4 regions of the Streptomyces sp. ITFR-6 genome follow, and region 1 is predicted to be linked to each of the others. Evidence: riboswitches for the same ligand, from Rfam matches in the RefSeq annotation. Region 1 holds a riboswitch; each other region holds the start of a gene.
The links. A riboswitch is a leader RNA that binds a small molecule or an ion and turns the genes downstream of it on or off. The one in region 1 is predicted to bind thiamine pyrophosphate.
Positions count from the first base shown of each region.

Region 2: linked by a shared signal. The riboswitch ahead of RLT59_RS02935 (purine-cytosine permease family protein) and the one ahead of thiO (glycine oxidase ThiO) in region 1 are both predicted to bind thiamine pyrophosphate.
Region 3: linked by a shared signal. The riboswitch ahead of RLT59_RS09140 (thiamine ABC transporter substrate-binding protein) and the one ahead of thiO (glycine oxidase ThiO) in region 1 are both predicted to bind thiamine pyrophosphate.
Region 4: linked by a shared signal. The riboswitch ahead of thiC (phosphomethylpyrimidine synthase ThiC) and the one ahead of thiO (glycine oxidase ThiO) in region 1 are both predicted to bind thiamine pyrophosphate.

Region 1 covers NZ_CP134612.1:6,432,317-6,438,104, forward strand. Annotated here, with positions in the region: gene RLT59_RS29260 (deoxyribonuclease IV) at 1-253, opposite strand, end outside; gene pknB (Stk1 family PASTA domain-containing Ser/Thr kinase) at 255-2,174, opposite strand; gene RLT59_RS29270 (thiazole synthase) at 2,288-3,082, opposite strand; gene thiS (sulfur carrier protein ThiS) at 3,085-3,303, opposite strand; gene thiO (glycine oxidase ThiO) at 3,300-4,484, opposite strand; TPP riboswitch at 4,476-4,588, opposite strand; gene RLT59_RS29285 (NAD(P)/FAD-dependent oxidoreductase) at 4,701-5,788, shown strand, end outside.
Region 2 covers NZ_CP134612.1:678,837-684,624, reverse strand. Annotated here, with positions in the region: gene RLT59_RS02940 (MFS transporter) at 1-927, shown strand, start outside; gene RLT59_RS02935 (purine-cytosine permease family protein) at 946-2,346, opposite strand; TPP riboswitch at 2,337-2,431, opposite strand; gene RLT59_RS02930 (FBP domain-containing protein) at 2,539-3,033, opposite strand; gene RLT59_RS02925 (nucleotide triphosphate diphosphatase NUDT15) at 3,083-3,589, opposite strand; gene RLT59_RS02920 (hypothetical protein) at 3,670-4,569, opposite strand; gene RLT59_RS02915 (SPFH domain-containing protein) at 4,566-5,579, opposite strand.
Region 3 covers NZ_CP134612.1:2,070,915-2,076,702, reverse strand. Annotated here, with positions in the region: gene RLT59_RS09150 (phosphatidate cytidylyltransferase) at 1-994, shown strand, start outside; gene rlmN (dual-specificity RNA methyltransferase RlmN) at 1,263-2,369, shown strand; TPP riboswitch at 2,411-2,527, shown strand; gene RLT59_RS09140 (thiamine ABC transporter substrate-binding protein) at 2,610-3,713, shown strand; gene RLT59_RS09135 (ABC transporter permease) at 3,800-5,413, shown strand; gene RLT59_RS09130 (ABC transporter ATP-binding protein) at 5,427-5,788, shown strand, end outside.
Region 4 covers NZ_CP134612.1:4,049,537-4,055,324, reverse strand. Annotated here, with positions in the region: gene RLT59_RS18310 (IclR family transcriptional regulator) at 107-877, shown strand; gene RLT59_RS18305 (SsgA family sporulation/cell division regulator) at 979-1,416, shown strand; gene RLT59_RS18300 (YibE/F family protein) at 1,499-2,836, opposite strand; TPP riboswitch at 2,907-3,040, shown strand; gene thiC (phosphomethylpyrimidine synthase ThiC) at 3,033-4,844, shown strand; gene RLT59_RS18290 (hypothetical protein) at 4,920-5,744, opposite strand.

The DNA of each region.
Region 1 (5,788 bases):
TCTCCACGGTCGCCGCCGTGTGCGAGCCGAAGTTGATCAGGTACGGGGCGTGCACATACGCGGGCATGGACGCGGCGGCGCACTCGGCCCGGAACCGCTCGTCCTGCGCCGGGTTCCCCGCGGGCGTCGCCCAGCCGCGTGGATTGGCGACGAAGACCTGGACGGCCTCCGCGCCCATCTCCCGGGCGTAGGGGAGACCGACCTTGGCGAGGCCGCCGGCCACCGGGATGTGACCGCCGACGGGGTTGCGCACTCTAGAGCCCCTTGGTCTTGATGGTGATGGTGCTGCCCTCCGGCGCCCGGTCGCCGCCGTCGACGGACTGGCTCGCGATCGTGTCGCCGAAGGAGAGGAACGGGCGGTCGACCTTGACCTCGAAGCCCGCGTCCTCCAGCTCGCTCCGGGCGTCGTCCACGTCCTTGCCGGTGACGTCCGGCACGTCGATCATGCGCGGGCCCTTGGAGACCGTCAGCGTGACGGTGTCGCCCTCCGCGGCCTCCCGGCCCTCGGCCGGTGACTGCTCGGCGACGTCGCCCGCGTCCTCGGGGCTGTTCACCCGGTCCGGCAGCACCTTGGCCTTCAGCCCCTCCTCGTCCAGCGCGTCGGTGGCGTCCTCGACGGAGAGGCCGGTGACGTCGGGGACGTCGACCGGGCTGCCCTTGGAGACGACGAGCGCGACCGCGGTGTCCGGGTGGCGCTCGGCACCGGCCTCCGGGTCCGTGCGCACCACCTCACCGGCCGCCGCGTCCTCGCTGAACTCCTTGCTGGTCATGCCGGGCACCAGGCCCGCCTTCGTCAGCCGGCGCTTGGCCTCGGCCAGCGTGACGCCCTCGACATCGGGCACCTTCACGATCTCGGGCCCGCGCGAGACGACGAGCTTCACCGAGCCGTTGCCCCGGATCCGGGCGGCCGACTTCGGGTCGCTGTCGATCACCTTGCCGCGCTCGACGGTGTCGCTGTAGGCGCGCTCCACGCCCTTCAGCTCCAGGCCGGCGTCCGACAGCCGCTCCTTGGCCGCCTTCTCGCTCTGGCCGAGCACCCGGGGTACGTGGGTGAACTGTCCGGAGTTGATGTACCAGACACCGCCGCCGATCCCCAGGACCAGCAGCACCGCGACGACCGAGGCGATCAGGCCGCGCCGGGGGCCGCCGAGGAACCCGGCCCGGCGGGCGGGCCGCTCCGGCGGCAGCGGCGGGGGCGTCTCCAGCCGGCTGGTGTGGTGGGCGGTGCCCTGACCGGGCGGCAGCACCCTCGGGATCACGCTCGTGCGGTCCTCTGCGGCGTCGCGCACCTCCGCCAGGGCCTGCGGCGGTACGGCGTCCAGCTGGGCTTCGGTGAGGCCGGCGCGGGCCTCGCGGGATTCGGCGAGCAGCGCCACCGCGTCGAACGGCCGCACCTCGGGGTCACGCGCGGTGGCGCTCGCGACCAGCCTGTCCAGCTCGGGCGCGAGCCCGGGGACGAGGGCGGAGGGGGCCGGGGCGTTTTCGTTGAGATGCTGGTAGATGACCTGGGCCGGGGACTCCCCGGTGTGCGGCTTGGTGCCGGTGAGCATCTCGTACAGCACCACACCGCACGCGTACACATCGGCGCGGGTGTCCGCAGTGCCGTGCTCGATCTGCTCGGGGGCGAGATAGGAGACGGTGCCGAGGATCGACCCGGTGGTGTTGGTCACCGTGCCCACGGCCCGTACCAGGCCGAAGTCCGCGACCTTGACCCGGCCGTCGTCGCCTATGAGCACGTTCTCCGGCTTCATGTCCCGGTGTACGAAGCCGGCCCGGTGCGCGGCGCCGAGCGCGGCGAGCACCGGCTCCAGGATGTCCAGCGCGGCCCGAGGCTGCAGTGCGCCACGCTCGCGCAGCACATCGCGCAGCGTGCAGCCCGCGACGTACTCCATGGCCAGGTAGACGTACTGCCCCTGGGCCCCCTGGTCGAAGACCCCGACCACATTGGGGTGGGCGAGCCCCGCCACCGACTTGGCCTCGCGGATGAAGCGCTCGACGAACGAGGCGTCGGTCGCGAGCGCCGGGTGCATCACCTTGAGGGCGAGCACCCGGTCGAGGCGGGTGTCCATGGCCCGGTAGACCGTGGCCATGCCGCCCACGGCGATGCGGGCATCGACGCGGTAGCGGCCGTCGAGCAGCTGCCCGACGAGAGGGTCCTGGAGGGTCGTATCCACGCAGCGAGTCTACGAGCCGCCACGGACACCGCCGACTGCCCGGGGCGATCCCGGAGCCGTACTGCAGCCGAGCCGTGACAGGGACACGCGATCCGGTGCCGCGGGATCCGGTGTCAGAACGCCGGGCGCTCCGGATCCAGCACCGCACGCCCCGCCACCGGCGACGACGCCTCTGCGAAGTGGCGGCGCGGGATCCGGCCCGCCCGGTACGCGAGGCGCCCGCCCTCCACCGCGTGCCGCATCGCGGCGGCCATCAGCTCGGGCTCCTGGGCCCGGGTCACCGCCGAGGCGAGCATCACAGCCGCGCACCCCAGCTCCATGGCGAACGCCGCGTCCGAAGCCGTACCGGCGCCCGCGTCCAGGATCACCGGGACCCCGGCCCGCTCGGTGATCAGCTGGAAGTTGTGCGGATTGCGGATGCCCAGGCCCGAACCGATGGGGGAGCCGAGCGGCATGACCGCCGCGCACCCCACGTCCTCCAGCTTCCGGGCCAGCACCGGGTCGTCATTGGTGTACGGCAGCACGGTGAATCCGTCGTCCACCAGGATCTCGGCGGCGTCCAGCAGCTCGACCGGGTCGGGCAGCAGGGTGCGCTCGTCGGCCACCACCTCCAGCTTGACCCAGTCGGTGCCGAGCGCCTCGCGGGCCAGCCGGGCGGTGAGCACGGCCTCGCCCGCGGTGAAGCAGCCCGCCGTGTTCGGCAGCACCCGGATATCGAGCTTCTTCAGTACGGAGAGCACGGAACCCTGCACGGTCGGGTCGAGGCGGCGCATCGCGACCGTGGTCAGCTCGGTGCCGGACGAGGTCAGCGCGCGCTCCAGCACATCGAGGCTGGGCGCCCCGCCCGTCCCCATGATCAGCCGGGAGCCGAAGACGGTGTCCCCGAGGGTGAAGAGGTCGTCGGACACGGTCAGCCTCCCTGGACCGCGGTGAGGACCTCGACCCGGTCGCCGTCCGCGAGCGTCGCGGCGGACCACCGACCGCGCGGCACGACGGTCTCGTTCAGCGCCGCCGCGACCCCGGAGGGCGCCTCGGTCAGGGTCGCGACGAGGGCGTCCAGGGTGGTCCCCTCGGCGACGGCGACGGTCTCGCCGTTCACGGAGACGGCCAGGGAAGTGGGCGCGGTCATGCGGGCTGCTCCTGTCGTACGGGGGCGGCGGCCGGGAAGCGGCCGGGGGAGAAGGGGCGGGCCACCTCGGGCAGCTCGCCCTCGGCCAGCAGCCGCGCCATGGCGTCCCCGGTCACCGGGGTGAGGAGCACCCCGTTGCGGTGGTGGCCGGTGGCGAGGTGGAGGCCGGGCAGCGCGGTGCGGCCGAGCAGCGGGGCGTTGTCGGGGGAGGCGGGGCGCAGACCGGCCCGGGTCTCGGTGAGCGGCAGCTCGGTGATGCCGGGCACCAGCTCGTGGGCGTCGCGCAGCAGCTCGTAGACCCCGCCCGCCGTGACGGTGGTGTCCCAGCCCATCTCCTCGCTGGTGGCGCCGACCACCAGTTCGCCGTTCTCGCGCGGCACGAGGTAGAGGTGGCTGCCCCGGACCACGGCTCGGACGGTGCGGCTGAGGAAGGGGGCGTACGCGGTGGGTACGGTCAGCCGCAGCACCTGGCCCTTGACCGGGCGGACGGGCGGCCGGACGTGCTCAGGCACCCCCGCGAGCCGGCCGCTGAGGCTGCCGGCGGCGAGCACGACCTGATCGGCCGACAGCTCCGAACCGTCGGCCAGTACCACCCCGGTGGCCCGGTCGCGCACCACGGAGAGCCGCTCGGCCCGCTGCCGGTGGAAGACGACCCCGGCCCGCTCGCCCACCGTCAGCAGCGCGGCCGACAGCCGGCGCGGGTCGACCTGGTGGTCGCCGTCGACCCGCAGTCCGCCGCGTACGCCCGGCGCGAGCATCGGCTCCAGGCGCCGGCACTCCCGGCCGGTGAGCCACTGCGACTCCAGCCCGGAGCGGCGCTGCAGCTCGTGCAGCTCCCGCAGATGGGCGCGGTCGTCGGTGTCCAGCGCGACGGCCAGGGTGCCGCAGGCGCGGAAGCCGATGTCCTGACCGCTCTCCGCCTCCAGCTCGGCCGCGAACGCCGGATAGCGCGCGGCGGAGGCGAGGTTGAGCCCCAGCAGCATTTCCTCGCCGTAGTGCAGTTCGGTGACGGCGGCCAGCATTCCGGCCGCGACCTGGGTGGCCCCGCCACCCGGATCGGGATCGACGACCGCGACGGCCAGACCGCGTTGTGCGGCCCGCCAGGCGGTGACCAGGCCGATGACGCCGCCCCCGATGACGAGGACCTCGTACCCGCTCGTGCGGTGGACAGGCGTGGGCATCCAGCCCCTCCCTTCGCCGGCATGACCCGGATCAGGTTCGTACGGTCGGAGGCCGTCCAGCCTCCCTCTCAGCCCGGTACGTCCGGGCTCCCGCGAGTCTTTTACGTCAGTCACCCTAGACCCAGCCCCCCTGGGCGGGTAAAGCAGGAGGCCGGCGGTACGAGGACCGTGAGGAACCCCTTTCCTGACGGCCCGTCAGTTGATTAAGGTGGTCGGGTGAACGAGCAGCAGCGGGCAGAGCGGCCGGAGCGGCAGTCGGAGCGGGCCGGGCGGCGGGTGGTCGTCGTCGGTGCGGGCATGGCGGGTGTGCAGACGGCGGTGGCCCTGCGGGAGCAGGGCTTCACCGGCGACCTCACCCTCATCGGTGCCGAACCCCATCAGCCCTACGACCGTCCACCGCTGTCCAAGGCGGTGCTGCTCGGCAAGGCCGAGGAATCCGCCTTCGACATCGACTTCGAGACACTCTCCATCGAGTTGCGGCTGGGCCGCGAGGTCACAGGCCTGCGCGCCGCCGACCACGAACTGGACACCTCGCAGGGGCCCGTCCCCTACGACGTCCTGGTCATCGCCACCGGAGCCGAACCCGTCGTGCTGCCCGGCTCGGAGGGGGTGCCGGGGGTCCATCTGCTGCGCACCCTGGACGACGCGGCGCGGCTGCGGCCCGTACTGGACGCGGGGCACACCGTCGTGGTCGTCGGTGCGGGCTGGATCGGCGCCGAGTTCGCCACCGCGGCCCGCTCCGCGGGCTGCGAGGTCACCGTCGTCGAGGCCGCGGAACGGCCCCTCGCGGGCGCCCTGCCCGCCGAGGTCGCCGCCCCGATGGCCGCCTGGTACGCGGAGAGCGGCGCCACACTGCTGACCGGGGCGCGGGTGGCCGGGGTCGGGCCGGGCCGGGTGCTCCTGGCGGACGGCCGAAGCCTGCCGGCCGACGCCGTCGTCGTCGGGATCGGCGCGCACCCCGCCACCGGCTGGCTGGCCGGCTCCGGCGTCGCGCTCGGGCCCGACGGCTCCGTGACCGCCGACGCGGCGCTGCGCACCTCGCTGCCCGACGTGTACGCCGTGGGCGACTGCGCCTCCTTCCCCTCCGCGCGCTACGGGGCGCGGCTGCTGGTCCACCACTGGGACAACGCGCTCCAGGGCCCGCGGACCGCCGCCGCCCACATCATCGGGGCGTCACCGGACGGGGCGGAGCCGCCCGCCTACGACCCCGTGCCCTACTTCTGGTCCGAGCAGTTCGGCAGGTTCGTGCAGTACGCGGGCCACCACGAGGGCGCGGACACCCTGCTGTGGCGCGGCGATCCGGA
Region 2 (5,788 bases), 5.8 Mb from region 1:
CTGGCCGTGCTGGGGCTCTTCTGTCTGATCGAGACCCGGGTCGCCCAGCCGATGTTCCATCTGGCGCTGTTACGCATCCGCGCCTTCACAGCGGGGAACGTGGCGAGTCTCCTGGCGTCCCTTGGGCGCGGCGGCCTGATGTTCATCCTGATCATCTGGCTCCAGGGGATCTGGCTGCCCCGGCACGGCTACGGCTTCGAGCAGACCCCGCTGTGGGCCGGTATCTACATGCTGCCGCTGACGATCGGTTTCCTGATCGCCGGTCCGTTCTCCGGGTGGGCCTCGGACCGCTACGGCGCCCGGCTGTTCACGACCGGAGGCATGCTCCTGGCGGCCGCCACCTTCGTGGCGCTCAAGGCCCTGCCGGTCGATTTCGACTACTGGCTCTTCGCCCTGATCCTGCTCGTCAACGGTCTGGCCATGCGGCTCTTCGCCTCGCCCAACCGGGCGGCGATCATAAACAGTCTGCCGCCGGACCAGCGAGGGGTGGGCGCGGGAATCAGCACCACCTTCCAGAACTCCGCCACGGTGCTGTCGATCGGCATCTTCTTCTCGCTGATGATCGCCGGGCTCGCGAGTACACTTCCGGACACGCTGGCCCACGGACTCACCGAGCAGAGCGTGCCGTCCGCCGACGCGGCACGCGTCGCGGCCCTGCCACCGGTCGGCGTGCTGTTCGCGGCGCTCCTCGGATACAACCCGGTACGCAGCCTGCTCGGCCCGGAGGCCCTGGCACAGCTGCCCACCAGCCACGCCGACTACCTCACCGGGCGGGCCTTCTTCCCGACGCTGATCTCCGGACCCTTCGAGCAGGGCCTCTCCGTGGCCTTCGACTTCGCCATCGCGGCGTGCCTGGTGGCCGCGGTCGTCTCGCTGCTGCGCGGCGGCCGCTACGTGCACGGCGAGACGGAGACCGCGAAGGCGTGACGCGCCCTGCCAAGGCCGTCAGGCGCGGCGGCGCAGCCGCAGCGGGGCGTACACGGCGAGGGCCGCGAGGAACGCCACCCCGTAGGCGAGGTCCGCCCCGTGCAGCGCCCGCGCCACCGGGCCCACGTACAGGCCGGTGCTCATGAACGGCACCGCCGCGGCGAAGGCGACGGCGAAGGCGGTGAGGGCCGGCCACCACGGCTGGGGGCGGGCGCTCTCGGCGGCCAGGTCGACGGGGGAGCCGCCGCGGGCCCTGGCCCGGACGATCCAGTCGACGGCCACGATCGCGACGAACCCGGGGATCCAGTAGCCGACGAGCAGCAGCACGTTCTGGAAGCGGGCCGTGGTGTCTGCCGCGTGCATCCACAGGACGAGCGGGAAGCCGAGGGCGGCGGCCAGTGCGGCGGCGACGGGGCGCGGCAGGCGGACGCCCATGGTCTGCAGTGCCAGCGATCCGCTGTAGTCGTTCATGGCGTTGCTGCACAGCGCGGCGAGCGCCACGGCAAGCAGCCCGAACGCTCCGAGCGCGCCCCCGCCCAGCAGGGTGTCGATGCCGTGCGCGGTCTGGTCGGTGAAGACGGACGCACCCCACAGGCCGAGCGTCTGGACCGCCACGAACGAGACGCTGATGCCGAGCAGCGTGCACCAGAACATCCGGGGCCGCGACGTGGTGCGCGGCAGATAGCGGCTGAAGTCGCTGGCGTACGGCGCCCAGGACAGTGCCAGGCTCAGGGCGATGGTGCACGTCAGGACGAACGCGCCCGCCCGGTCCGCGCCGTGCGCGCTGCCGGTCGCGGCGGGGTGCACCCCGTCCAGGAGCTTCGTGGCGAGTACCGCGAAGGCGGCGGCCAGGACGAAGGTCATCACGGTCTGGAGCCGGTGGATCACCTCGTATCCCAGGACGCCGAGCGCGCCCTGGGCCGCCATCATGACCAGCACTCCCAGCCAGAAGGGCCAGCCGCACAACTGGGCCAGCGCCTCCCCGCCGAACAGCCCGATCAGCGCGTCCCAGGCGATGGACGACAGCCACTGGAGCGTGCCCGGCAGCACCACACCCCGGCCGAACGCCAGCCGGGCGAGCGGGAGTTGCCCGGCACCTGTCTGACTGCCCCAGGTGCCCAGATACGCGGTGGGCACGGCGCCCACGAGGGTGCCGAGCACGACGGCGGTGAGCGCCGTGGCGAAGTCCAGGCCCAGCGCGATCCCGACGGTGCCGGTGAAGACCCCGGTCATGGTCAGGTTGGGGGCGAACCAGACGGTGAACAGCCGGCCGGGCCCGCCGTAGCGGCGGTCCTCGGGGACGGGCGCTATCCCGTGCGCCTCGACGCGCAGATCGCCGGGGGCGGTGGGCATCCGCCCGTCGAACGCGGGCCGCGGGTCCGTGGCCGCGCGCTCGTCCTGGGCATACGGCAATGACATGAAGACATCCCTCCGCCAGTGCTAACTGGTTCAGGTTCGACGGGTGTGTTCTCAGCCCCTGTGCGGGGCACCCCGTGTCCGGTGTGGCGGCCAGGATAGCCGGGTGCGTGTGCGCGGAGCGCGACGGGAGGCGGTGCGCACCCGATCACGCCGGAGTTCCGGCAGGCCGACAGGGCCCGGCCGGTCCCCGGTTCAGCTGAAGAGCTTGGCCACGAACGCGGTGAGGTTGGCCGAGGTGCGGGCGATCTGTTCCTCCACCGTCAGCGACTCCTTGAACCGGGCGCCGGAGGGGACGGCCTTCTTCCCCCGGACGTAGAGCGAACAGGCCAGGTCGGTGCACATGTACAGGCCGACCGAATTGCCCTCGCGCCCGGACTGCCCGGTCTTGCGGGCGGTCATCAGGGAGACCCCGCTGCCGGGGTGTGTGGTCAGACAGAGCGAGCACATGCTCCGGTGCAGGAAGCCGCGCTGCTGGGAGGGGAAGCGGAGCGTGATGCCCGCCGTCCGGCCGTCGTACTCGGTGACGATGTAGCTGCGCCCGGGAGCGGACAGGTCACGCCAGCCGAGGAAGTCCAGATCCTCCCACGGCAGCTCCTCGAAATCGCGCGGGAGCGGCAGACGCTTGGCCTCCCCCTTGGAGCAGTTGACGAACGATGTGCGGATGTCCTGCTCGGTCACGGCTTTCATGACATCGACGCTAACTGTGCCTACGACCCCTAGGCAAATGAATAATGAATTAGGGGTTCACCTGTGAACCCTCGGGCAGTACGGCCAGCCGGTGGGCGGGCGGGTGCTCGATGCCGAGATCGGGGCGCCAGGCCGCGAGGATCTGCGCCGAGGGGTCGAACAGCGGCGTCGGCAGTTCCTCGGGCCGGGTCCACCGCCAGGCACTGATCAGATGGGGTTCGGTCACCTGCGGGCTGCCCGACTCCACGGTGACCAGGGCGGCCATCGTCACCCGGTTGATGCCGCCGGCCACGTCGTGCAGCATCGCGAAGACGCTCATGCCGTGCTCGGCGACCTCAAGCCCGGTCTCCTCGCGCAGCTCCCGCACCGCGGCCGCCGCGATGGACTCGCCCGTCGGATCGACCTTCCCGCCGGGCAGCTCCCAGCTGCCGCTGTGGTGCCGGCCGAGCAGGACGCGCCCCCGGTCGTCCCGCACGATCACGCCCACCCCCAGCGCGGCCTGGGCCTGCGGCGGCCGGGAGTTGCGGTCCGGGATCCGCGCCGTTTCGCCGTCCATGTCTGCTCCTCCGACTCATCGGCGGCCGGTGACCGCCACAAGGCATCGAGCCTAAGGGCGGGCGGCGCGGGCGCCCTCGGTCATCCGGCCAGCCGCAATGACGTGGGCGCGATGCCGAGCCGCACCGTCTGCCCCCACGCCAGCTCCAGCGCGTCCGACTCCATGCCGTCACCGAAGACCACCACCCGGTCGGACTCCACGGTCAGCCGCAGCCCCTGCCCGTGCCCCAGCTCGCCCGAGACCAGCGAGGTGCCGGTGACGGGTGACGGCCAGGCCTCCCGGACGAACCAGAGCAGCCGGGGGTCGGTGGGCGCCGGCAGCGCGAGCGGGCTGCGGCGCTCCTGCCACAGCGAGCGCAGCCAGCCGGTGGCGCCGGTGCCGGTGCCGACCAGGACACCGGAGGACGCCTGCGGTTCCGCGGGGGAGTCCGCCGTGTCCGGGCCGAGCCGGTAGCGGGCAGTCTGGTGCCCCGGCGGGCCGAGATAGATCTCGTTGAGCGCCACCAGCCGCTGGGTGTCGTCGGCCACCGCCTCGACCATCGTCAGCTCGTCCGCCGTGCCGCCCGGCGCCACGGCCGCCCGCAGCAGCGCCGCCGCGTCGGCGGGCCGGTGGCGGACCAGGACCCCCGGATTGCGTCCGGGATCGGTGTCGATGCCCACGACCGGCTGTCCGGAGAGGTACTTGGCGGCGTTGGCGACCAGACCGTCCTGGCCGACCACGACCACCACGTCCTCGGGCGCGAACAGGAACCGGTCCAGATCCTGGCGCTCCACCCGGGACTGCCGCCACTGCAACGGAACGGCCGCCGCCACATCGCTGAGCGCCTGCCGGGTCCGCTCGTGCCGCCGGGCGACCTCCTCGATGGACCGGCCCCGGCTCGACAGGAAGAACGCCGCCTGACCGTGCGTGCCGTGCCGGGCGAGCAACTCCTCGTACTCGGTGGTGCGATGGACCAGCACCGCTCTCGGCGCCAGGCTCATGCCCGGCTCTCCGGAGCGGGCCGGCCGAGCTTGGTGAGCAGGCCGGTGAGGACGTCGGGCGAGAGGGTGAGGCTGTCGATGCGCGGCAGGTTCTCCGCGAGCCGGGTGGCGGCCAGCGCGTGCAGGGTCGCGGCCTCCACCTCTCCGTGCACCCGCAGCCAGGCGGCCTGGGACTCGGCGCGGGCCGCCCCGACCTCACGCGCCGACTCCGCCTCTGCGCGGGCGAGGCGCACCTTGCGCGCCGCCTCGGCCTCGGCGCGCACACCGTCGGCCGCGGCGTTCTCCTCCGCCTCGCGCCGGGTGTTGGTGCCGCGTTGCTCGACGAGCTGCTCCTCGCGGCGGGCCAGCTCGATCTGGCTGGCCAGCTCGTTCTCCGCGATGGTCCGCTCGCGCTCGACGGCTACGGCCCGCCGTTCGTACGTCGCGCGGTCGGCCTCCTGCTGGATCTGCTCCCGGGCGGGAGTGCGCAGGGCCCGCTCCACCTCGGCCTCGGGCCGGATGGCGACGACGCGCACGGCCACCACCTCGATCCCGGTGGCCGGCAGCCGGGGCTCGTCGGCCAGCCCGGCGGCGACCCGTTCGCGCACGGCGGCGACGCCGTCGACCAGTGCGCCGGCCAGCGGGGTGCGGGCCAGTACGTCCAGGGTGTGCTGCTGGGCCGTCTCGGTGAGCAGCGTGGCGATCTGCTCCAGCGGTGCGCCGCGCCAGACGCCGGTGTCGGGGTCGACGGAGAAGTCGAGGCGCGCGGCGGCCTCTGCCGGATCGCTGATCCGGTACGTCACGGTGGCCTGCACGGTGACGTCCTGGAAGTCGGCGGTGCGGGCGTGGAAGGCCATGGCCAGTTCGCGGTCGTTGACCGGCACTTCGGAGAGCGCGGCGCTGAGTGACCGGTACCAGAAGCTCAGCCCCGCTCCGTCGTGGGCGAGTACCCCGCGCTTGTGGTGGCGGATGTGAGCCGTGGGTGCGGAGCGCAGATGGCGCCAGCCGAAGCGCCTGGTGATGTCGGCCATGGTGGGACCCCCTTGTTTTCGTCATGGAGACGATAACGGGCGGCGTGTCATATCGTCAAGAGGACGAGAAGGGGGTGGGGTGGCGCGAGCGCATACGAAGACGGGCGGCCGGTGACCTCCGAAGAAGTCACCGGCCGCCCGGACGGTGCGCCGCCCCCGTCCCCACGGTGCGGCGCGGGCGGGCCGCCGTCATCCGCTGGGGCGACGGC
Region 3 (5,788 bases), 4.4 Mb from region 1:
GCATAACGCCCAGCAGACTCGGCCCATGCCCATCGTGCCGGACGTTCCCGACGCAGGTAGAGACGCTGAGAGCCGTGATGACCGGGACCAGGGGGCCGCACGCCTGAGCGGCGGCCCCCTGTTCCGCGACGAGAAGCCGCAGGAGCCCATGTCCACCGCGCCGCCGCCCCCGCAGAAGAAACGTGCGGGCCGTGATCTCGGATCCGCCATAGGGGTCGGCGTGGGGCTGGGCGCCGTCGTCGTCGCCTCGCTCTTCATCGTCAAGGCCGTCTTCGTCGGTGTGATCGTGGTCGCCGTCGTCGTCGGCCTCTGGGAGCTCACCTCCCGGCTGGAGGAGCGCAAGGGCATCAAGGCGCCGCTCGTACCCCTCGCGGTCGGTGGCGCCGCCATGGTCGTGGCCGGTTACGCGCGAGGCGCCGAGGGGGCCTGGGCCGCGATGGCGCTGACCGCTCTCGCGGTGCTCGTCTGGCGGATGACCGCACCGCCGGAGGGCTACCTCAAGGACGTCACGGCCGGCGTCTTCGCCGCGTTCTACGTCCCGTTCCTGGCCACCTTCGTCGCCATGCTCCTGACGGCGGACGACGGGCCCATGCGGGTGCTGACGTTCCTGCTGCTGACCGTGGTCAGTGACACCGGCGCGTACGCCGTCGGCTGGCGGTTCGGCAAGCACAAGCTCGCGCCCCGGATCAGCCCCGGAAAGACCCGCGAGGGCCTCTTCGGAGCGGTGAGCTTCGCGATGGTGGCCGGGGCGCTGTGCATGCAGTTCCTGATCGACGACGGCTCCTGGTGGCAGGGCCTGCTGCTCGGCCTCGCGGTCGCCGCCAGTGCCACCCTCGGTGACCTGGGCGAGTCCATGATCAAGCGGGACCTCGGAATCAAGGACATGGGCACGCTGCTCCCCGGGCACGGCGGCATCATGGACCGGCTGGACTCCCTGCTGCCGACCGCGCCGGTGGTCTGGCTGCTGATGGTCCTCTTCGTCGGCTCCGGCTGAGCGTCCGTACGCGTCAGCACGGGTGAGGGCCCACCGTTCTCGGACGGTGGGCCCTCACCCGTGTCCGGTGACGTCAGCCACGTTCCCGCAGGGCCGAGCGCATGTGCTGGCGGAGCTCGATCGCCCGCTCGCGCCTCTCCAGCACGGCTGATATCTCCTGCGGAGTCGGCGGGCCGTCCCGTCACTCCGGTTACCCCGTCCGGCCCGGACCAGGGCCTCTTCGGAGGAGGGCGGGGCATCGCCGCGTGTCTGCGACACTGGATGAACCATGCCTAAGCCCGGAGAACTCACTTTCGTCGCGCCCCGCGGAGCCAAGAAGCCGCCGCGGCACCTCGCCGACCTCACGCCCGCCGAGCGCAAGGAAGCCGTCGCCGCGACCGGCGAGAAGCCCTTCCGTGCCCAGCAGCTCTCGCAGCACTACTTCACGCGGTACGCGCACGACCCCTCGGAGTGGACCAACATTCCGGCCGGGTCGCGGGACAAGCTCGCGGAGGTGCTGTTCCCCGAGCTGATGTCCGTCGTCCGCCACATCAGCTGCGACGACGACACCACCCGCAAGACCCTGTGGAAGCTGCACGACGGGACGCTGGTCGAGTCCGTCCTGATGCGCTACCCCGAGCGCGTCACGATGTGCATCTCCTCGCAGGCCGGCTGCGGGATGAACTGCCCGTTCTGCGCCACCGGGCAGGCCGGTCTCGACCGCAACCTCTCCACCGCGGAGATCGTCCACCAGATCGTGGACGGCATGCGGGCGCTGCGCGACGGCGAGGTCCCCGGAGGTCCGGCGCGGCTCTCCAACATCGTCTTCATGGGCATGGGCGAGCCGCTCGCCAACTACAACCGCGTGGTCGGCGCCATCCGCCGGCTGACCGACCCGGAGCCCGACGGGCTTGGGCTGTCGCAGCGCGGCATAACCGTCTCCACCGTCGGCCTGGTGCCGGCGATGCTGCGCTTCGCGGACGAGGGCTTCAAGTGCCGTCTCGCCGTCTCGCTGCACGCCCCGGACGACGAGCTGCGCGACACCCTCGTCCCCGTGAACACCCGGTGGAAGGTGCGCGAGGTGCTGGACGCGGCCTGGGAGTACGCGGAGAAGTCCGGCCGCCGCATCTCCATCGAGTACGCGCTGATCCGTGACATCAACGACCAGGCCTGGCGCGGTGACCGGCTCGGCCGGCTCCTCAAGGGCAAGCGGGTACACGTCAACCTGATCCCGCTGAACCCGACACCGGGCTCGAAGTGGACCGCCTCGCGGCCCGAGGACGAGAAGGCGTTCGTCGAGGCCATCGCCGCCCACGGGGTGCCGGTGACCGTGCGGGACACCCGGGGCCAGGAGATCGACGGGGCCTGCGGGCAGCTCGCGGCGTCCGAGCGCTGAGGCCGGAACCGGCCGTGTAGCCTGGGCGTGAAATCAACTTCATATTCCGACAGGGGAGCGCCACAGCGCTGAGAGTGCGGCACCGAGGACAGGTTGGCCGCAGACCCTCTGAACCTCGCCCGGGTCATTCCGGGTAGGAAGTTCGGACCTTACTCAAGCTGTTGCGCCCTGCCCGCTTCCGGTTCTCCACCGGCGCGGGCAGGGCCGCGTCTCTTCCTGGTCATCTCCAGGAGGAATCACATGAGCACCACCAACAAGGTCGCGGTGGCGGCCGTCGCCGCCGCGATCGGCGCGACCGCGCTCGTCGGCTGCGGCAGCTCGGACGACGCTTCGTCCGGCTCGTCCGGTACCAAGGGCACCGGCTCCAAGACCGTCACGCTCGTCAGCCACGACTCCTTCAACGCGTCCAAGGGCGTGCTGAAGGAGTTCACCCGGGAGACCGGCTACACCGTCAAGGTGCTGAAGAGCGGTGACGCGGGCGCCGCCCTCAACCAGGAGATCCTGACCAAGGGATCACCGCGCGGTGACGTGTTCTTCGGCGTCGACAACACCCTGCTCTCGCGCGCCCTCGACAACGGCCTCTTCACGCCGTACGCCGCCAAGGGCCTCGGCCAGGTCGCGTCCGATGTCCAGCTGGACGCCGAGAAGCACCGGGTCACTCCGGTCGACACCGGCGACATCTGCGTGAACTACGACAAGAAGTACTTCGCCGACAAGAAGCTCGCGCCGCCGAAGACCTTCGAGGACCTGGCGAAGCCCGCGTACAGAAACCTCCTCGTCACCGAGAACGCCGCGACCTCCTCGCCCGGCCTCGGCTTCCTCCTCGGCAGCATCGCCACCTACGGCGAGGACGGCTACCAGGACTACTGGAAGAAGCTGAAGAGCAACGGCGTCAAGGTCGTCGACGGCTGGGAGCAGGCCTACAACGAGGAGTTCTCCGGCTCCGCGGGAGGCAAGAAGGCCAAGGCCGACCGGCCGCTCGTGGTCAGTTACGCCTCCAGCCCGCCCGTCGAGGTGCTGTACGCGGACCCGAAGCCCAAGACCGCCCCGACCGGGGTCGCCACCGGGACGTGCTTCCGGCAGATCGAGTTCGCCGGTCTGCTCGACGGCGCGAAGAACGAGGAGGGCGGCAAGGCCCTGCTGGACTTCATGATCGGGAAGAAGTTCCAGGAGGATATGCCGCTCAACATGTTCGTCAGCCCGGTCACCAAGAGTGCGAAGGTGCCTGAACTCTTCACCGAGTTCGGGGCCACCTCGGACAAGCCCGCGACCGTCGCCCCGGACGCGATCGCCAAGAACCGTGAGCAGTGGGTCCAGTCATGGTCCTCGCTCGTAGTGAAGTAGCGAAGCCCCCCGTACGCGGACCGGGCGCGCGCGGGAAGGCCGCACGCTCCCGGTCTCGGCGCGGGAGCGCGGTGCGGCTCGGCCTGATGGCCGTGCCCGTCGCCTTCTTCGCGGTGTTCTTCGCCTACCCCGTCGTCGCGATCGTCGGACGCGGGCTCAAGGACGGCGGGGTGTGGCAGTTCGGACGGATCGGCGAGGTGCTGAGCCGGTCCGACATGCAGAACGTCCTCTGGTTCACGCTCTGGCAGGCGCTCGCCTCGACCGCGCTGACCCTGCTGATCGCGCTGCCGGGCGCCTATGTGTTCGCCCGGTTCGACTTTCCGGGCAAGCAGGTGCTGAGGGCGGCCGTCACGGTGCCGTTCGTCCTGCCGACCGTCGTCGTGGGCACCGCGTTCCTCGCGTTGCTGGGGCGCGGCGGCTTCCTCGACGACCTGTGGGGCGTGCGGCTCGACACCACGGTGTGGGCGATCCTGCTGGCCCATGTCTTCTTCAACTACGCGGTCGTCGTGCGCACCGTCGGCGGGCTGTGGTCGCAGCTCGACCCCCGGCAGGAGGAGGCCGCGCGCGTCCTCGGCGCCGGACGGTTCGCCGCCTGGCGGCGGGTGACGCTTCCGGCGCTCGCCCCCGCCGTGGCGGCGGCCGCTCTGATGGTCTTCCTCTTCACCTTCACCTCCTTCGGCGTCGTCCAGATCCTCGGCGGCCCCGGATTCTCCACGCTGGAGGTGGAGATCTACCGCCAGACCGCGCAGCTGCTCGCCCTGCCGACGGCCGCCGTGCTCACGCTCGTGCAGTTCGCCGCGGTCGGCGCGATCCTCGCCGTGCACGCCTGGACCGTACGGCGCCGGGAGACGGCACTGAAGCTCGTAGACCCGGCGCAGACGGCCCGCAGACCGCGCGGCGCGGGCCAGTGGACGCTGCTCGGAGGCGTCCTGCTGACCGTGCTGGTGCTGATCCTGCTGCCGCTCGCCATCCTGGTGGAGCGTTCGCTCGACCTGCCCGGTGGCCACGGCTTCGGCTACTACCGGGCGTTGGCCTTTGCGGACGCGAACAGCGGTACGTTCCTGGTCGCGCCGCTCGAAGCGATCGGGAACTCGCTGCGGTACGCCCTGGTCGCGACCGCCATCGCACTGGTCGTCGGGGGCCTGGCCGCGGCGGCGCTGACCAGGCGGGCCGGGCGGCTGGTCAGGGGCTTCGACGCGCTGCTGATGCTGCCTCTCGGGGTCTCCGCCGTCACCGTCGGCTTCGGTTTCCTGATCACCCTGGACAAGCCGCCGCTCGATCTGCGGACCTCCTGGATCCTGGTGCCGCTCGCCCAGGCGCTGGTCGGGGTGCCGTTCGTCGTACGGACCATGCTGCCGGTCCTGCGCGCGGTGGACGGGCGGCTGCGCGAGGCGGCCGCGGTGCTCGGCGCCTCGCCGCTGCGGGTCTGGCGCGAGGTGGATCTGCCGCTGGTGCGCCGGGCGTTGCTGGTGGCGGCGGGCTTCGCGTTCGCCGTGTCGCTCGGGGAGTTCGGCGCGACGGTGTTCATCGCGCGGCCCGACAACCCGACGCTTCCGGTCGCGGTGGCGCGGCTGCTCGGGCGGTCCGGGGATCTCAACTACGGCCAGGCGATGGCCCTCAGCACCATTCTGATGCTCGTGTGCGCGATCTCGCTGCTGCTGCTCGAACGTATCCGCACCGACCGATCCGGCGAGTTCTAGGGATGCTGACACAATGCTGACACTCGAATCGGCCACCGTGCGCTTCGGTGACCGGGTGGCGCTGGACGCGGTCGGTCTGGAGGTCGCGGACCACGAGATCGTCTGTGTGCTGGGACCGAGCGGCAGCGGGAAGTCGACGCTGCTGCGGGTGGTGGCCGGCCTCCAGCACCTGGACGCCGGCCGGGTGCTGCTCGACGGCGCGGACCAGGCCGGGGTGCCGGTGCACCGGCGCGGGCTCGGCCTGATGTTCCAGGACCACCAGCTGTTCCCGCACCGGGACGCCGGCGCCAACGTCGCCTTCGGGCTGCGGATGCGCGGCGTGGGCCGGGCCGAGCAGGACCGCAAGGTCGCCGAACTCCTCGGTCTGGTGGGGCT
Region 4 (5,788 bases), 2.4 Mb from region 1:
AAGTGGTGGACAGGCATCCGGCCTCCGGACTCGAACCTGCGGCAGACCTGTGGGGGCGGCCTCCACAGGCGGGCTGACCGCCCGTCACCATGCCTGGGGGTGACCGTTGACCACGGCATCGAGTACCGCTGTGCCGACGTTGATCGGATCGGTGCAGCGGGCGCTGAGACTGCTGGAGGCCGTGGGCGCCCATCGTGACGGGGCGCCGGCCAAACAGCTCGCGCGTGAGGCGGGACTCCCGCTGCCCACCGCCTACCACCTGCTGCGCACCCTCACCCACGAGGGATATCTGCGCCGGGAGAACGGCGTCTTCCTCTTCGGCGCGGCCGCCGAGCGGCTGGTGGGCGACGGCGCTCTGCAGAACCGGCGCAGCCGGATGACCCAGTCCCTGGACCGCTGGCGGGACATCATCGGGGCCCCGGTGTACTGCGCCGTCTACCGCGACGGCGAGATCGAGCTCGTCGCCGTCGCCGATACCCCGGCCACGCCCGCGGTGGACGAATGGGCCGCGTTCCAGGAGACCGGGCACGCCCACGCGATCGGCCAGTGCCTGCTGAGCCAGCTCGACGAGAAGGCCCGCGAGGACCACTTGGACCGGCATCCGGTGCGTCCGCTGACCCGGTACTCCGTACGCGACCGCGCGGCACTTCTTGAACGGCTGCGATCCCTGGAGCGAACGGAACCCGTCATCGAGCGGCAGGAATACGCCCTCGGGACGGTCTGCGCGGCCATCCCGATCGCGGCCGGTTTCACGGCTGCGGCGATGGCCATTTCGGTACCTCTCGACCAGGAAGAACGGTTGCTCCCCGCGGTCGAACGACTACGTGGCGAAGTGGCCAGCCTCTTGCGTTCGTTCGTGTTCTCTATCAGTATCTGAAAAATCACTCCTTGTGATCTGCTATCGCGTGCACCACGATGGCGTCAATAGGGCCATGGGGGATCATTCCTGGCCAGATTCATCTACTGCGGGGTTGAACGATGCGCGAGTCGGTTCAAGCTGAGGTCATGATGAGCTTCCTCGTCTCCGAGGAGCTCTCATTCCGTATCCCGGTGGAGCTCCGGTACGAAGTGTGCGATCCGTACGCGATCCGGATGACCTTCCATCTCCCCGGCGATGCCCCGGTCACCTGGGCTTTTGGCCGCGAGCTGCTGCTCGACGGCCTCAACAGCCCCAGTGGCGACGGGGACGTACACATCGGGCCGACCGAGCCCGAAGGACTGTGCGACGTCCACATCCGGCTCCAGGTGGGGGCGGACCGCGCTCTCTTCAGGGCGGGTACGGCACCCCTTGTGGCGTTTCTCGACCGGACGGACAAGCTCGTCCCGCTCGGCCAGGAGTGCACGCTGGGTGACTTCGAGGGCAATCTGGAAGAGGCATTGGGGCGAATTCTGGCCGAGGAACAGAACGCGGGCTGACGGGAGCCGCCTTATCGGGGCCCGGGTGCCGGTCGAACATCACACCTGCCTAACGGGTGAATCACTCTCCGTGTGTGACCGTTCAGGCCTTCGCCCGTCGCCGTCGTCCTCTGCCACTCCGTACGGGTGCCGAAGCCCCGGCTTCCGCGCCGACCCCCGTACGGTCCGCGGCGACGACCAGTGCCGCGAGCGCGGTGGTCACCGGCACCGAGGCGACCAGCCCGATCGAGCCGACCAGCGTCCGCACGATCTCCTCCGCCACCAGCTCGCTGTTGGCCACCGTGCCCACGCCGCTCTGGGCGATCGAGAACAGCAGCAGCAACGGCAGCGCCGCGCCCGCATAGGCGAGCACCAGGGTGTTGACCACCGAGGCGATGTGATCCCTTCCGATTCTGATACCTGCCCGGTAAAGCTGCTTCGCACTCATCGTCGGGTCCGCCTGGTGCAGTTCCCAGACGGCCGATGTCTGGGTGACCGTCACATCGTCGAGCACCCCCAGGGAGCCGATGATGACGCCGGCCAGAAGCAGACCGCTCATGTCGATGTGCGGATACAGGCCGTGGATGAGGCCGGTGCTGTCGTCGGTGTTCCCGCTCAGGCTCGCCCAGCCGATGAAGAGCGAGCCGAGCAGCCCGATCAGCAGCAGCGAGATCAGGGTGCCGACGACGGCGACGGAGGTGCGGGCGGTCAGCCCGTGGCAGATGTAGAGGGCGATCAGCATGATGGCGCTGGCCCCGACCACCGCCACGAGCAGCGGATTCGAGCCCTGCAGGATGGCCGGAAGGATGAACAGGGTCAGCACGGCGAACGACAGGGCGAGCGCCACCAGTGCCATGACCCCGCGCAGTCTCCCCACGACGACCACCGCCACGGCGAAGATCCCGGCCAGCAGCGCCATGGGGAACTTCCGGTTGACGTCCGTCACGGAGTACTGGAGGTCATGGGGCGCGTCGGGGGCGTACGCGACCACCACTTCCTGCCCCTCCCGCAGCTGTCGCGGTGCGCCGGGCTGCACCACCTCGATGAAGGTGCGCCCCTTGTCCTTGCCGCTCGTGACCTCGACCGTGGCCTTCTCACAGGGTGCGGCCCCGCCGCCACCGGTCGTCGGGTCCTTGGTCGACGGGGTCTCGCCCTCGACCGGCAGCTGGGCCGCGTTCACGTCCTTGCAGTCGACCTTGTCGACGTTCACCACCTTCGCCTGCTGGGTCTGCCGGTCGAAACCGACACCGGTTCGTTCGTGCGCCGGCGCACCACCGGGCCAGAGCACCACGAGCCCGACGGCGACCGCGGCCGCGAACGGGATCAGTACGGCGGCGATCACCTTGCGCAGGTGCTTGGACACGGGTGCGGCAGGGCCGTGCGCGTGAGTGTGGGTGTGCTGAGGGGACGGCTGCTCGGGAACGATATGGGGAGACGTCACCGGCCGATCATCGCAAGAGGAGCGGGGCCCACTGTTCAGCACACCCGTGAGGGCGTTAGCGTGGTGGCACCTTTGCACACGCGGGAGCTCGGAGCACCGGGCTGAGAGGGCGCTGATCTCCGTACATCCGTACGGGACAAGCTGCGCCGACCGCCGAACCTGTTACCGGGTAATGCCGGCGTAGGGAGTAGGTCTCATGACCACAGCGGATGCACGCATGCCTGCCTCCAGTCAGAACGACGAGGGCGGTCGGAGCGACGGGGCCGGTCCGAGCGACAAGGCCAGGAAGTCCATCGGCTGGCACAAGGGGTACGTCCAGGGCTCGCGCCCGGACCTCCGGGTGCCGGTCCGTCAGGTGCACCTCACCAACGGCAAGGACGTGACGCTGTACGACACGTCGGGGCCGTACACCGATCCCGCCATCGACACCGATGTCCGCCGCGGACTCACGCCGCTGCGGGAGAACTGGATCATCGCCCGCGGCGACACCGAGGAGTACGCGGGCCGGGCCGCCCGCCCCGAGGACGACGGGATCAAGCACACCTCGCCGCGCGGAGGGCTGCGCAATCTGGACGCGGTCTTCCCCGGCCGCCCGCGCCAGCCGAGGCGCAGCCGGGACGGGAGCCCGGTGACCCAGCTCGGGTACGCCCGGCGCGGCGAGATCACCCCGGAGATGGAGTACGTGGCGATCCGGGAGAACGTCACGCCCGAGGTGGTGCGCGGAGAGATCGCCGCGGGCCGGGCCGTGCTGCCGGTCAACGTCAACCACCCGGAGATCGAGCCGATGATCATCGGTAAGCGGTTCCTGGTGAAGGTGAACGCCAATATCGGCAACTCCGCGGTGACGTCCTCCATCGAGGAGGAGGTGGACAAGATGACCTGGGCGACCAAGTGGGGCGCGGACACGGTCATGGACCTTTCCACCGGCCGCAACATCCACACCACCCGTGAGTGGGTACTTCGCAACTCCCCGGTACCGATCGGCACCGTGCCCCTCTACCAGGCACTCGAAAAGGTCGACGGCAGGGCGGAGGAGCTGACCTGGGAGATCTACAAGGACACCGTCATCGAGCAGGCCGAGCAGGGCGTCGACTACATGACGGTCCACGCGGGCGTGCGCCTCCCGTATGTGCCGCTGACGGCCCGTCGCAAGACCGGCATCGTCTCCCGGGGCGGCTCGATCATGGCCGCGTGGTGCCTCGCGCACCACAAGGAGTCGTTCCTGTACGAGCACTTCGAGGAGCTCTGCGCGATTCTCGCCTCGTACGACGTGACGTACTCGCTGGGCGACGGGCTGCGCCCCGGATCGATCGCGGACGCCAACGACGAGGCGCAGTTCGCCGAGCTGCGCACGCTCGGCGAACTGAACACCGTAGCCAAGCGGTTCGGCGTCCAGACGATGATCGAGGGTCCGGGGCACGTCCCGATGCACAAGATCAAGGAGAACATCGACCTCCAGCAGGAGATCTGCGAGGAGGCGCCGTTCTATACCCTCGGCCCGCTGACCACGGATGTCGCTCCGGCGTACGACCACATCACCTCGGGCATCGGCGCCGCGATGATCGCCTGGTGGGGGACGGCGATGCTCTGCTACGTCACGCCCAAGGAGCACCTCGGCCTGCCCAACCGGGACGACGTGAAGACCGGCGTGATCACGTACCGGATCGCGGCCCATGCCGCGGACCTCGCCAAGGGGCACCCGGGGGCGCAGGAGTGGGACGACGCGCTGTCGGACGCCCGCTTCGAGTTCCGGTGGGAGGACCAGTTCAATCTGGCGCTCGACCCGGACACGGCGCGGGAGTTCCATGACGAGACGCTGCCGGCCGAGCCGGCGAAGACGGCGCACTTCTGCTCGATGTGCGGGCCGAAGTTCTGCTCGATGAAGATCTCGCACGACATCCGGCGTGAGCACGGCGGTTCGCAGGCGGAGATCGAGGCGGGCATGGCGGAGAAGTCCAAGGAGTTCGCGGCCGCGGGCAACCGGGTCTACCTGCCGATCGCGGACTGAGGCGGGGCGCGTCGTGCCGGCGGGCTCGCGCCGGCCGGTACGACGGGCCCGCGCTCCCCTTTCCCCTGGCCCCGGTCAGTCCATCTCGTGTTCCGGTCCGCCGAAGTCGGGGCTGGTGAAGTCCGGGCTGGTGAAGGTCGGCCGGGGCGCGGCCGCCGGGCCGTCGTCCGGGCTGGAGAAGTCCGGCCTGCTGTAGCCGATCTTCGGGATGCGGTTGGCCGAGGGATACGGGGTACGGGCCGCGGGAGCGGCGCCCGGGTCGGCCAGCGCGTCCCGCAGGAACGGCAGGATGCCCCGTTCCAGCAGTGCGTGCCGCCAGGCCTCTCTGGCCCGCGCCACGTCCTCGGGCAGTTCCTCGCCGGGATCCTCAGCGGCCAGCGAGGTGGAGCCGTTGCGCAGCGCGGCGATGAGGAGGCCGGCGGCGGCGATCAGGATGGCGGCCGCGGTGAGCGCCATGAAGACCCAGCCGACGCTCACCATGGTCCCCGCGAAGGACGGCGGCGAGCTGAGCATCTTCAGGATGTAGCCGACCAGCAGGAAGATCACCGCGGCCGTGCCCGCCAGCACCGGGGCCAGCACGGTGACGACAGCTCCCAGTCCGGCCCCCGACCCGTGGGGACCGTCGGCGCCGATGAGGCCCGCGGCGTCCTGATCGGCGTCGGCCGTGGCGGCCCGCAGTTCCTCGCGGGCCTTCACGTAGTGCTCGTACTCGGTGGCGGCCGTGGCGGTTATCAGGGCGGTGGCGGCCATCGCCATGGTGCGCAGCTGGACCGGGTTGAGCCGTTCGCCGACTGCGGCCAGATCTGGTCGTTCATGGGCGTGACGCAGCGCGTCGTCGAGGATCCGCTCGTACTCGGGGCGGTCCTCGGTCAGCAGGTGCGGAGCGCTGTTCATGTGCATCCCCCGATGCTCCGTAGGGCCTGTGTGCCCGATTCAACCGGGCA